2 regions of the Ferdinandcohnia sp. Marseille-Q9671 genome follow, and region 1 is predicted to be linked to the other one. Evidence: riboswitches for the same ligand, from Rfam matches in the RefSeq annotation. Region 1 holds a riboswitch; the other holds the start of a gene.
The links. Region 1 has a riboswitch for FMN ahead of ACWNMY_RS21190 (ECF transporter S component). Riboswitches for the same ligand answer to the same signal wherever they lie in the genome.
Positions count from the first base shown of each region.

Region 2: another riboswitch for FMN. It lies ahead of ribD (bifunctional diaminohydroxyphosphoribosylaminopyrimidine deaminase/5-amino-6-(5-phosphoribosylamino)uracil reductase RibD); the one in region 1 lies ahead of ACWNMY_RS21190 (ECF transporter S component).

Region 1 covers NZ_CDRJTA010000004.1:1,208,374-1,215,451, reverse strand. Annotated here, with positions in the region: gene ACWNMY_RS21200 (Nramp family divalent metal transporter) at 1-20, opposite strand, end outside; gene ACWNMY_RS21195 (LLM class flavin-dependent oxidoreductase) at 213-1,214, shown strand; FMN riboswitch at 1,335-1,465, shown strand; gene ACWNMY_RS21190 (ECF transporter S component) at 1,632-2,204, shown strand; gene ACWNMY_RS21185 (nuclease-related domain-containing protein) at 2,988-3,893, opposite strand; gene ACWNMY_RS21180 (TIGR01777 family oxidoreductase) at 4,012-4,902, shown strand; gene ACWNMY_RS21175 (zinc ribbon domain-containing protein) at 4,963-5,166, shown strand; gene ACWNMY_RS21170 (secondary thiamine-phosphate synthase enzyme YjbQ) at 5,190-5,585, shown strand; gene ACWNMY_RS21165 (hypothetical protein) at 5,804-5,938, shown strand; gene ACWNMY_RS21160 (YfiT family bacillithiol transferase) at 6,072-6,587, shown strand; gene ACWNMY_RS21155 (nuclear transport factor 2 family protein) at 6,615-6,998, shown strand; gene ybaK (Cys-tRNA(Pro) deacylase) at 7,011-7,078, shown strand, end outside.
Region 2 covers NZ_CDRJTA010000001.1:563,371-570,448, forward strand. Annotated here, with positions in the region: gene ACWNMY_RS03035 (bifunctional 3,4-dihydroxy-2-butanone-4-phosphate synthase/GTP cyclohydrolase II) at 1-1,067, opposite strand, end outside; gene ribE (riboflavin synthase) at 1,085-1,741, opposite strand; gene ribD (bifunctional diaminohydroxyphosphoribosylaminopyrimidine deaminase/5-amino-6-(5-phosphoribosylamino)uracil reductase RibD) at 1,759-2,847, opposite strand; FMN riboswitch at 3,030-3,234, opposite strand; gene ACWNMY_RS03050 (peptidylprolyl isomerase) at 3,713-4,147, opposite strand; gene ACWNMY_RS03055 (DUF1002 domain-containing protein) at 4,345-5,214, shown strand; gene lysA (diaminopimelate decarboxylase) at 5,259-6,578, opposite strand; gene ACWNMY_RS03065 (spore germination protein) at 6,734-7,078, opposite strand, start outside.

The DNA.
Region 1 (7,078 bases):
TTCGTATGTAGATTTGCCATGTTAAAAGCTCCTCTCATGGTGAATTTAATGTTTGCTTCAAATATTTTTTAAATTATAACACAATTAAGACAATTCCTCTTGGTCTAATAGTCTGAACTTTCGAAAACACTTTACTAAGCAAGATAGTTTGTTTCTTGTCTTTCAATTGGTAAGATAGTAGGGAAACGAAATGGAAGGAATGAATATTGCGAATGACTACTATAAATATACCTATGTCAGTTCTGAATCTCGCACCTATTCGTAAGGGAGAGACCGGGAAGGACGCAATCGATGCAATGGTCGATTTAGCTCAAGCAACAGAAAAAATGGGGTATACACGTTATTGGATTGCGGAACATCATAATTCACCAACTCTTGTAAGTTCTGCAACGCCTATTTTAATTAAACATACCTTAGAACATACTGAGAAAATCCGTGTTGGTTCGGGCGGTATTATGCTACCAAACCATGCACCTCTTGTCGTGGCAGAACAATTTGGGACAATGGCAACCATATACCCAGAACGTCTTGATTTAGGATTAGGGCGTGCACCAGGGACGGACATGATGACGGCGAACGCACTAAGACGTTCAAATAAAGATTCAGTTTATACATTCCCAGACGATGTAAATGCGTTACTTACTTATTTTGGACCACTTGAACGCCAAGGTTATGTTAAGGCATATCCTGGTGTGGGTACAAATGTACCAATCTATATTCTAGGATCGTCAACTGATTCCGCATATTTAGCTGCAAAATTAGGACTACCGTATGTATTCGCATCCCATTTTGCACCAAGATTCATGGAGGAGGCGATTTCGATCTATCGTAGTCGATTCCAACCATCGGAATACTTGAGCTCACCATATATGATGGTTTGCTTAAATGTAATAGCTACGGAAACAGATGAAGAAGCAGAAAGAGAATTAACGACCATGCAACAATTCTTCTTAAATGTGGTTCGTGGCACACAATCACCACTACAACCACCTATCGATAGTATGGATTCTCTTTGGACTCAACCTGAAAAAGAAATGTCATCAGCAATGTCTAGTGTCACATTGTTAGGAAGCAAGGATTCCATCCGTTCACAGCTAACAAGCTTCCAGGAAAAATACAATGTAAATGAGCTTATGGCTGTTTCCTATATTTTTGATCGCGACAAACAAAAGCGTTCATACGAGATATTAAAAGAAGTTGTTGACGGAAAGTAACACTTTTAACGGACCCTATGCATAAGACATAGGGTCTATTTTAACGGGTAAAAGTGTTATTCAAGCATTTCTCTTCACAACACGACAATTTATTGGTAAAATGAAGTGAAATTAAATATGATCTATCTTCGGGGCCGGGTGAAAATCCCGACCGGCGGTGATGAGAGATACTCTCTAAGCCCGCGAGCCGCAAGGCAGGATTTGGTGCGATTCCAAAGCCGACAGTATAGTCTGGATGGGAGAAGATGGAGGTTCTGCGCGTTCAAAAAATTTTATTCTTTGAACGTTTATTAAGCATGCCTTTACATTAACTCCCTCAAGAATTCATTCTTGGGGGTTTTTTATTTGGGTATGTCTTAAATATGCCGAACCTTTCTTCTTTTGAGGTGGATCGACAAAAGAGGAGAGGACAGTAACATGAAAAAAATACCTTTGCGTCAATTTGTGGCAATCGGAATGTTGAGTACAATCTCATACATTTTAATGTTTTTTAATTTTCCATTGCCAACATTCCCAAGCTTTTTAAACGTCGACTTTAGCGATGTACCAGCACTGCTCGCCGCGCTCATATTCGGACCGATGGCAGGAGTACTTGTAGAATTGTTTAAAAACTTGATTGATTACTTTATTACAGGCAGTGAAACAGGTGTACCAATTGGTCACATGTCAAACTTTGTAGCAGGCATAATTTTTGTTCTCACAACCTACTACATTTTCAAGCTACTTAAAACAAGAACAGGCTTAACAATAGGTCTAGTTGGCGGAACAGCTATGATGGCTATTATCATGAGTGTGCTAAATTATTTTATTTTTCTGCCGGCATTCAACTTTTTCTTAAACATCCCATTGATGTCATCACCAGAAACACTCAAAATGGTAGTCTATATGATTCTCCCTTTTAATCTACTAAAAGGTCTCATCGTCGCAGTCATTTTCATGCTGTTATACGCTCGCTTACATCCTTGGATAAATAAACAAGCTTCTATATAAAGTTTGAAATGGCAGGCACCCACAGGTTTGTGGGTGTCTGTTTTGGTTTGTTAATACTTTTTATAAGACTGAAAACCATAACTTGATATACAGACTACGTTTTGCTTTTCGTGTGTTGGATGAAGTACTTAACTAGGTACTAAGATCTAAGTTATATTCCTCACAAGTTTGATGAAGCACTTAACCTGATTCGAAGTCATGAGTTATGTTCTTCATAAGCCCGATGAAGTACTTAACTTGGTACTATGATCTAAGTTATGGGCTTCATACACTCGATGAAGTACTTAACCTGGTACTAAGATTTAAGTTATGGGCTTCATACACTCGATGAAGTACTTAACCTGGTACTAAGATTTAAGTTATGGGCTTCATACACTCGATGAAGTACTTAACCTGGTACTATGAGCTAAGTTATGGGCTTCATACGCTCGATGAAGAACTTAACCTGGTACTAAGATTTAAGTTATGGGCTTCATACACTCGATGAAGTACTTAACTTGGTATTAAGACCTGAGTTATGTTCTTCATAAGCCCGATGAAGTACTTAACCTGGTACTATGATCTAAGTTATGGGCTTCATACGCTCGATGAAGTACTTAACTTGGTATTAAGACCTGAGTTATGTTCTTCATAAGCCCGATGAAGTACTTAACCTGGTACTATGATCTAAGTTATGGTCTTCATACACTCAATGAAACACTTAACTTTGCATGAAAATCTGAGTTATGTTTCTCATAGGCTCAACGCTAGAAAACCAGTGCTGTTTTACCACCCTAATAATTCCTACTCGTAATAAGACCATTGGTGCACACCTATTCTTTTATAATGCTTATCTAAAATCCTACCTATTCTTTTTTTAGACTCCACAACCCGACACCACTCATAAACCAGATTTGTAGTAATCCGCATATCCGGAAACACCAACTTCAGCTCTTCAACACTACGTTTTACGGCATCCACAACCATTTCTTCATTCCCACAATCCCGACAAATGCACTTTCTACCAACAACATCTATCGAAAATGACTTACATGACTCACAGAGAATTCCTTTTCGAAGTTGTTCAAACTCATACGCTGAATAGTTCCGAAAGGGGGAGTTCTCAATATGTAAGAAGTCTAACTTTTCAGCGAGGGCTCTATGCTTCTTATTTAGTTTTGCCGATAACATATTTAAGTTTTTACAAAAGGCATGTAGCTGTGTTGGAAAAATAAATGGTTTATGAAGAGGTGCTTGATATAGGGTAAATGCGGGGTTAATAAAGATGCAGAAAGCCTGTACTGGTATAGTAAATCCATGGCTTTGGAGCAACTGTCGTAGTAAAGATTCACTTCGACTCATCTGGACAAGAGGGTTATTAATTTCTATTTTTGTTTTCGTATAAAGTCGATCGGAGTCGTAATAAAAATCACCTTCGTAATTTTTCACTTCAAAAAGATAAAGGACATCTGAGGTAATTAGTAAAGAGTCAATTTGAAATGTAGTGTTGTTGAACTGGAGTAATAAATCATTCAAAACGAGGCATTCACATTCTAGTTTTTCAGTAAGCGTATCAAACATAACCTCGCCCTCATAGCCTTTGATAAGATTAGAATGATACTGTTTTTCTTTATTTGATAAGTCCAACCGATGATACAAAGATTTCGATACAAGCATATCAGCAGTTTCTGTACGAGATTTATAAATCATATCCCACCAACCTTTCCTATTATTCAAAATCTATTATACTTGTTTTTCTGACAGAAACAATACAACGCGCACCAAATAATGGTAAAATAATTCTAAGTCAATAGAAGGGGATGGTATTATGAAAAAGAAGGTCGTCCTTGCGGGTGGAACAGGATTTGTAGGTACATATTTTTCAAAAAGATTTACTGAACTCGGTTATGAGGTCAAAGTTATATCCAGAAATACACCGAACATAACATGGAATGACCGACAAGAGATTATTCAAGCGCTCGACGGTGCTGAGATGCTCATTAACCTTGCAGGAAAATCCGTAAACTGTAGATATAATGATAAAAACAAAGAGGAAATATTGAATTCACGGATTGAAACTACAAATATAGTAGGGGATGCGATTAACCAATGTCAAAATCCTCCTTCCTTATGGATCAACTCGAGTACAGCAACGATCTATCGGCATGCCGAGGATAGGCCGATGACCGAGGCAAGTGGCGATATCGGAACCGGATTTTCGGTGGATGTGGCAAAGAAATGGGAAGAAGCTTTTTTCTCCTTTAAATTTGCGAAAACCAGGCAGATCGCTCTACGAATCTCCATTGTACTAGGGGCAGAAGGTGGCGTAATGATTCCGTATAAAAACCTTGTAAAATTTGGACTTGGGGGAATTCAAGGACCTGGCACTCAAAAATTCAGTTGGATTCATATAGAGGATCTTTTTAGAATCATATTATTCCTTAGGGATCGTGAGGATTTATTCGGTGTTTTTAATTGTTCAACTCCACACCCAATCACAAACCATGAGTTGATGGCAAACCTGAGAAAAGTTTACAATCGTAAATTCGGTCTTCCTGCACCAGAATGGTTACTTAAAATCGGTGCTGTTTTTATCAGAACGGAAACTGAATTAATTTTAAAAAGCAGATGGGTGGTTCCTGAACGTCTCCAAAGAGAAGGGTTTATTTTTACATATCCAACAATCGAAAAAGCCCTAAATCAAATTAAGAATTTTTGAAACTATTTGCACCGGTATTCGTAAATAATAGTAGTTTAAAACCATATCGGAGGGGATAACATGCAAAATAAAGGCTGCGTAAAATGCGGTAGCACAAATGCTGGAACCAAAGATGTTGCAATGACTGGAGCAGGAATTTCGAAAATGTTAGACATTCAAAAAAATCGATTCACTGTTGTCTATTGTAAGAACTGCGGGTACTCTGAATTTTACAACAAGGATACTTCAACCGCCTCTAATATACTAGATCTTTTCTTTGGATAATTGATAAAGGAGAATGCAATAAGATGCTACAAAAATTCACCATACAAACAAGCAAACGTGATCAAATGATTGATGTTACTGATAAGGTTCAGGAAATCGTCGGCAAAAGTGGCATTATAGAGGGAGCAATAATTGTATATTGCCCGCATACGACTGCAGGCATAACGATTAATGAAAACGCTGATCCAGATGTTAAACGTGACATGCTTCGACGATTTGATGAAGTCTATCCATGGGAACATAAACTTGACCGACACATGGAAGGAAACACAGCAGCCCATATGAAAGCAAGTACAGTTGGCGCATCACAACACGTGATTGTAGCTGATGGTCGATTACTATTAGGTACATGGCAGGGTGTTTACTTTTGTGAATTTGACGGCCCACGAACTCGTGCCTTTTATGTTAAGATCCTGTAAAAAAAGCGGATGCTCGAATTCGCTTTTTTTGTTTATATTTTTTCAAATATCATGACCACAATATAAGACCATGTCCACAGTCCTATGATTCATGTACAAAAGTAGTAGCAAAATAGTACAAAAGCTATTAAAAGTTACACCCAAAGGTGAATAGATACAAAGTTTCACCTAGTAGATAATGAAAGAAAAAGTAGAAACTTACTAGTAGGAGGGTTAAAATGAGGAGAAAAGTACTATACCTATCAATACTTGTACTGAGTGTAACAATATTTAGTATTTCACCTACAACAACAAATGCAGGATATCAATTGGATGAAAGCATTATTAATGTGGAACGCCCGAATTTTGCTTAATATGGTGATCTAAAAAGGACTTGATCGTGCTGGTTAAACAGGATCAAGTCCTTTTAATTTGTTTAAAAAATGAAGGATTTCATCTTTTTATAACGAACCTTTAAAGTATCAAATTCTCCTAGGAGGAAATTACATGGACAAAAGGTACCCAATTGGTGAATTTCAATTCGAGGGACAAGTTACGGAAGAGTTGATTGAGAGTTGGAAAAAAGAACTTGAAATATTACCTTCATTAGTAAGAAAGGCTGTTAAGGATTTATCAGAAGAGCAACTAAACACACCCTATCGTGAAGGCGGTTGGACTCTTCGACAAGTTGTACACCATATTTCAGATGCGTCGATGAATTCGTATATTCGTTTTAAATTAGCAGCAACGGAAGATAGCCCAGTTGTTAAACCATATGATGAAACGAAATGGGCAGAACTTGCGGATTCAGCTATATCGATTGAAGCGTCATTGTCCATCATAGATGGTGTTCATCAACGTTGGGTAGCGCTTTTACAAAACTTTACTATAGACAACTATCAATTAACTTATATCCATCCTGATGCAGGAGAAATGAAACTCGGAGTATTTTTAGGTTTCTGTGCATGGCATGGTAATCATCATTTAGCACATATCACTTCTTCACTTACTAATAATGGATAGCCACTCCTAAGATAGGGGGATACCAGTATGTCAAATCAGGAATCATTAAAAGTACATCTTGAGAAATTGGAAAAACGTTTATTATCGGCCGAAGTGAGAACATCACCTAAGAAAATTAGTGAATTACTTGACAATGATTTTTTTGAGTTCGGGAGTTCAGGGAACATATGGTTTAGAAAAGATTTTGTAGGAGAGAGTGGAATTGGTTTAATTGATGTGAGCTTACATAATTTTGAGATAAGAATGCTAGCTCCTCATATAGCACTAGCTACATATATTATAAAAGACAATACACAAACTCGATACTCGCTTCGTTCTTCTATATGGAAGCAAGTAAATGGACTTTGGAGAATGTCGTTTCATCAAGGAACAATCACAAAAGCAAAATCTGTTATTTCACTCACTGAGTAAGGGGGCATTCCAATGGCAAAAGGAAAGACAAATGCCATGCGAATTTTAGATTCAAAAAATATCCACTACACGATTTTTAC
Region 2 (7,078 bases), on a different contig from region 1:
CCAGCTATTTTTCTAGGATTGTTCGTTAGAAGGTGCATTTTGGATATCCCTAAATCTTTAAGGATTTGCGCACCTATGCCATAATCCCTTAAATTGGGTAATAGCCCTACATTCGCCTCGTCCGATTTTTCTCCTTCTTCCTGTAGCTTATATGCACGCATCTTGTTAAGTAGTCCATTTCCCTTACTTTCTTGACGCATGTATAGGAGTACACCTGAACCAGTCTTCTCAATCTGACGTAGGCTTGCATGAAGCTGTGTTCCGCAGTCACATCTTTTTGACCCAAATACATCCCCAGTTAAACATTCAGATTGAACTCGAACTAAGGTTGGCTCTGTTTCACTTATTTCGCCTTTTACGAGCGCTACATGTTCTTTTCCATCAACTATGTTTGAGTAGCCAATAGCTTTAAACTCTCCATATTCAGTTGGTAAATTTACTTCAACTTCCCTTTTTACTAACTTTTCTTTTTGATTACGATAACGTATGAGTTCTTCTATAGTAATCATTTTCAGATTAAACTCATCTGCAATTTTTCGCAGATCAGGAACCCTTGCCATTGACCCATCTTCTTTTACAATTTCACAAATTACACCCGCAGGTTTAGCACCACAAAGAGTGGCTAAATCAACGGCTGCTTCCGTATGGCCAGCTCGGCGGAGAACCCCTCCTTCCTTTGCAATCAAAGGAAACACATGACCTGGTCTTTTTAAATCCGACGCTTTCGTTTCTGGATTTAGTAACTCGATTATTGTTGTAGCCCGCTCATGTGCACTAATTCCCGTTGTCGTGGTCTTATGGTCAATACTAACTGTAAATGCTGTACCATGTGGGTCTGTATTATGTCCCACCATTGGGTCGAGACTGAGTTTTTTTGCAAGTGATTCCGTTATTGGCGTACAAACAAGACCACGGCCATGGGTTATCATAAAATTTATTACCTCAGGAGTTGTCTTCTCCGCAATTGCAATGAAATCTCCTTCATTTTCACGATCTTGATCATCACAGACAATAATTACCTTACCTTGCTTAAGATCTGTAAGTGCCTCATCAATTTGATCAAACATGTTATCTTCCCCCCTTCTTATTTAAATCCATGTTCTTCTAAAAAACTTGAAGTGATTGATGATTTTACTGGTTCCTTTTTCTCAAATGAACGTTGAATAAACTGCTTTACATATTTACCAAGCATGTCACATTCGATATTCACACTATCCCCCACACCTTTTTCGCGCAGTATTGTTTCAGTTAACGTATGTGGGATTAGTGATAGTGTAAATGTATTCTCTGTAAGTCCAAATATCGTTAGACTCGTTCCATCAACAGCAACAGAGCCTCTCATAATCATAAATTGGACGATTTCTTTAGGAACCTCTATTTCATAATAGACAGCATTCCCTTTTGGTTCTTTCCGTACAATTTTGCCAATTCCATCGACGTGACCTGAGACTATATGTCCTCCAAACCGTCCATTTGCTGACATGGCTCTTTCAAGGTTAACCACATGATTCCGTTGTAAGTCACGTAATGAGGTGGACTTTACTGTTTCTGGCATTACATCCACTGTAAATCCATCAGTCGTAAAAGAAGTTACTGTTAAACATACCCCATTCACTGAAATGCTGTCACCAAGGTTAACGTCATCTAAGATTCGCTTTGCTTGTATGACCATTTCAACCGCATCCTGCGAACCATTTATAGCTTTAATCTTCCCAATTTCTTCTATAATTCCTGTAAACATTCTTTTCAACCCTCTCTTTAGATGGGTTCAGCCACAATTTTTACATCTTCGCCAATCTGTTCAACCGACTTTATTCTTAATTGAATGGCATCATCAATTTCTTCGATACCAGTTCCGCCGATTGAGGTTGGCGCTTGTTTTCCACCAAACAACTTTGGAGCAAAATAAGTAATCACTTGGTTAATAGCCTTCTCTTTTAAAAAGCTACCATTTACCCCGGCTCCACCTTCAACAAAGATTGACGTTATCCCTTCTTCAGCTAATCGACTTAGCAATTTTTTTATGGATATAGTTGGTTCATGCATTTGGATAACCCGAACGCTTTTTTTCTCAGCAAACTTGTTAACTTTATCTTGGTCGACTTTATTTGTAACAATAATCCAGGTTTGTACCTTACCGTCATTTACTACTTTTGCATCAAGTGGCGTTCGTAACGTAGAATCCAAGATGATTCGAATTGGATTCTTCCCCATACTATTTGGTAATCGAGTCGTCAAACTTGGGTTATCAACTAGAACTGTATTAACACCTACTAATATGGCGTCATGAATACTCCGATATAAATGGACATCATTTCGAGCTTCTTCACCAGTTATCCACTTACTTTCCCCTGTAACGGTCGCTATCTTTCCATCAAGGGTTGTTGCAGATTTCAATGTAACATAAGGAATTTTTTTATCTAAAAAGTGATAAAATACAGAATTAAGTGCATCTGCTTGTTCCTTACATACCCCTACTTCTACCTCAATCCCAGCTGCTTTTAATTTTGCAATACCCTTTCCTGCAACAAGAGGATTCGGGTCAGTGGTTGCAATCACAACACGTTTCACATTATTTGTAATTAATAAATCCGCACATGGTGGTGTTTTCCCATGATGGCTACAAGGTTCTAGCGTTACATATACTGTTGAATTTTGGGCATCCTCACCAGCCATACGAATCGCATGTACCTCTGCATGTGGCTCTCCTGCTTTTAAATGTGCACCAATTCCTACAACACGTCCTTCGTTTACAACAACTGCACCTACAACTGGGTTCGGATTTGTCTGGCCAACGCCCGCTTTAGCTACATTAATGGCCAGATTCATATAGTCTTGATCCCTCACTTTTTGCTCACTCCTTTCTTATTTAATGAACGTTATGGGAGTTCAATTTTTCCAAAAATAACAAAAAAGACCCTGAAATTAGAATCTCTGGGTCTTAATGGTCGTAATTAAAGTATCAAAATATGTATATTTGCTCAACACAAATAGAGGTAACATGAGCATTTTTTTCACATACCAGTACTAAAATCCTTCTCCCATCCAGACTATACTGTCGGCCTTGGATTCTCACCAAGTCCACCATTTTAAATGAAGTGTACATAAATACCACTCATAGCAGTAATCAGCTTGTCAAACATCAATATGTTCAGACATTAAAATGGGTCACGGGCTTAGAACAAAAGGTTCATCACCGCCGGTTAGGAATTTCACCTGACCCCGAAGGAAAGTATTAAATTATTATAGCGTTCGATTTTAAATAGTATAACATGAATTACTATTATTTTGTCGAATTTAAGACTTTCTCATACTTTTATTAAAAGTGATCGCTACATGCTCTTGTATTTTCACACGATAAATAGCCAATAAATAAATCCCCACGCAAGAGATAAAATGGCCAATACAATAAAAACAGCCCATTTTCCTTTTTCCACACAACTCACCTCTCGACTAATTATAGACAAGAACAAAAGCGCAAGCGCCTCGAAAGCGAAACCTTTACTAAAGACTGACACTTTGTGCAAGTCCAACAAGCATAAGTCGATTTAGAATAAAGGCGCTCTTTGCCTTACATTCTATATTGGCTAATGACCCTCGAGGGTCTAGGCGTTGGAACTAGAACGAGACGCTTAGCCTAAAGTCTCAAGATATTTATTATTCCTTAACTAAAAAAAAGACACAACAAGAAAGACCTGCTGTGTCAATTTGATTACTCTTCCCAAACTTTAACTTCTTTCATAACGTCACCTTGGTGAATACGATAGACTGAATCCAATCCTTCGATTACTTGACCAAATACTGTATGAACTCCATCTAAATGAGGTTGTGGTTCATGTACGATGAAAAATTGACTTCCTCCAGTATCTTTCCCTGCATGCGCCATGGATAATGCACCAGCAACATGCTTGTGTGGGTTACCTTCTGTTTCACATTTTATAGTATAACCTGGTCCACCCGTTCCATTTCCTCTTGGGCAACCTCCCTGAGCAACAAATCCAGGAATTACACGATGGAATGTTAATCCATTATAAAATCCTTCATTAGCAAGCTTTTCAAAATTTGCAACAGTTCCTGGTGCTTCATTTTGATACAGCTCAGCAACGATTTTTTCTCCGTTTTCGAATTCAATGCTAGCTTTTTTCATTTGAAACCTCCGCTCATTTCTATTCGTCAATATGTATTGAACGTGTTCATTTTACTATAAATAAAATCAATAATCCAATATGAAGGGAGGCCTTACATCCTAAATCGTCTATAAACGATTTATTTAGTACCATCTACTGTATAATAATAAATGATTGATAAGTCTATTTTCGCAAACAGATAAAGGAGGCTACTAAATTGAGTACTACACGTCTACTCTCGTTTTTACTCGTTTTTACACTCTTACTTCCAACTCTAAGCTATGCAGATGCTGCACCAGGTGATGTTATCATTACACTAGGACAGGATTTAACAGAGAGTGAGAAACAATCAATACTAAAAGAAATGAATGCACCTGATAACCCTCAAATTGTAGTTGTTACCAATGAAGAAGAACATCAATATCTTGGTAGGTACATTCCAAAAGCCAGGATTGGTAATAAAGCACTTTCCTCTGCCTCCATTACAATAGGAGAAAAGGGTTCAGGCTTAGATGTAACAATCACAGAAGACATAACCTTAATTACAGAAGAAATGTACGCAAATGCTTTAATCACTGCCGGCGTTAAGGATGCAAAAATTTATGTAACCGCGCCTGGAACTGTTTCAGGAACTGCTGCACTAACGGGTATTATTAAAGCCTATGAGATCTCATCTGATAAGGCTATTCCGGAAGATGTGAAGCAGGCTGCCAATGAAGAAATGGTGGAAACAACAAAGTTAAGTGAAAAATTCGGAGCAGAAGATGCTTCAGCGTTAATGGCAAAAATTAAAGATGAAATATCTAAAAATGCTCCACAAAATGACGAAGAGCTTCGGACCATTATTATAAATGCTGCAAATGACTTAGGAATCACGTTATCTGATGAGGACATTCAACGTCTCATGGATCTATTTACAAAGTTAATGGAACTTAATATTGACTGGAATCAGGTTGGGGAGCAATTAAATTTGGCTAAGGAAAAGCTCACAGGTTTCCTCGAATCTGATGAAGGACAAAACTTCCTAGATAAACTAAAAGAATTCTTTACTAACCTAATCGATGCGATTAAGAATCTTTTTAAATAAAGGATGCAAAAAACCCACGAAATCGTGGGTTTTACTTATTTCAATTAGTCAATCACTTTGGATTTTAACGGGATATCTAAGCGAACTAAATCCTCGTAGCTTTCACGCTGGACAACAAGTTGAGCTTCTCCATTTTCTACGAAAACAACTGCAGGTCTTGGAATACGATTATAGTTATTTGCCATTGAATATCCATATGCACCTGTACAAAATACTGCCAACATATCTTCCGAATTTGCTTTTGGCAACGGTAAATCCCAAATTAGCATATCTCCAGATTCACAGCATTTCCCAGCAATCGAAACGGTTTCCTCAACCTCATCCATTACACGATTTGCTAATACCGCCTCATATTTCGCCTGGTATAATGCCGGTCTAATATTGTCTGTCATTCCGCCATCAATCGCTAAATATTGTCGGATATTTGGTACTTCTTTTCTAGAGCCTACAGAATAAATCGTTGTTCCTGCATCTCCAACAATAGATCTACCTGGTTCAATCCAAATTTCTGGAATATCAATCGATAAATGATCAGCATGTTTCTTCACTTCACCGATAATTTCTTCTACGTATTTTGATACTGGTATTGGGTCATCCTCATCTGTGTATCGAATTCCAAATCCACCACCTAAATTTAGAACACTAGGTGTAAACTGAAACTTATCTTTCCACTCTTTTAGCTTTGCAAACATTTTACCTGCTGCTACTAAAAATCCAGTTGTTTCAAATATCTGTGAACCAATGTGAGAATGAATCCCTAATAAGGTTAAGAATTCTGAATTAAGTACTTGCTCAACAGCTTGGTCAGCCTGTCCATTTTCCAGCCCGAATCCAAATTTAGAGTCTTCTTGGCCAGTTAAAATATAATCATGGGTATGTGCTTCTATCCCCGGTGTTACTCGTAACAGAATCTGCATTTTTGTACCATTTGCCATACAAACTTGTTCAAGCAATGAAATTTCAGAGAAATTATCAACAACAATACATCCAATTTCGTTCTTAACTGCCATATCAAGTTCTTCAAAGCTTTTATTATTTCCGTGAAAATGTATACGTTCTGCTGGAAAACCTGCTTGCAATGCAGTAAATAACTCACCACCAGAAACTACATCCAAGGATAGCCCCTCTTCATCAGCAAGCTGAATCATCGCAATAGTAGAAAACGCTTTACTTGCATAGGCCACCTGTGCATTAATATTTAACCGCTCAAATGTATTTCGAAAGCTTCTTGCCCGTTCTCTTATGAGCGCCACATCGTATACATATAAAGGTGTTCCGTATTGTTTCGCTAATTCAACTGTGTCAACTCCACCAATTTCAAGGTGACCTTTTTCATTTACTTGACTTGTGCCATGCAAAAACATCTATTTCCCCTCATTCCTTCATACAAAAGTACAATTAAAAAGCACCGTTTTAGTTGCGCTCATGTCATTATTTATCAGCTTCACCATTAATAGAAACGGTAACTTTAGCTGATTAAAGTTATAAATAATTTAACACAACGTTTTATATGGTGCAACTATTGTTTAAAAGGTTTTTGAGGGTGTACAATGCTTGGTCTTAATTTAGCTCCTGGCACTGAAGTACGAATCAAAATCTGCAAAAATGCCTTAGGATTGAACGGCAGAAATGGCCATAAATATGGAGTATTCAAGGAACGAATATTTGCTAATATTAGGAAGTATAGCGTACATCCGATAATAAAGCCTGGCACTTTAAATATAGCTACAACAACTAATAAAAAGAGTCTCGCTATTTTATTCGCAGCACTCAATTCATAACTCGGTGTAGCAAATGTACCAATTGCAGCAAGCGCGACATAAAGTATTACTTCTGGTGTAAATAGGCCTACATCGATTGCAAT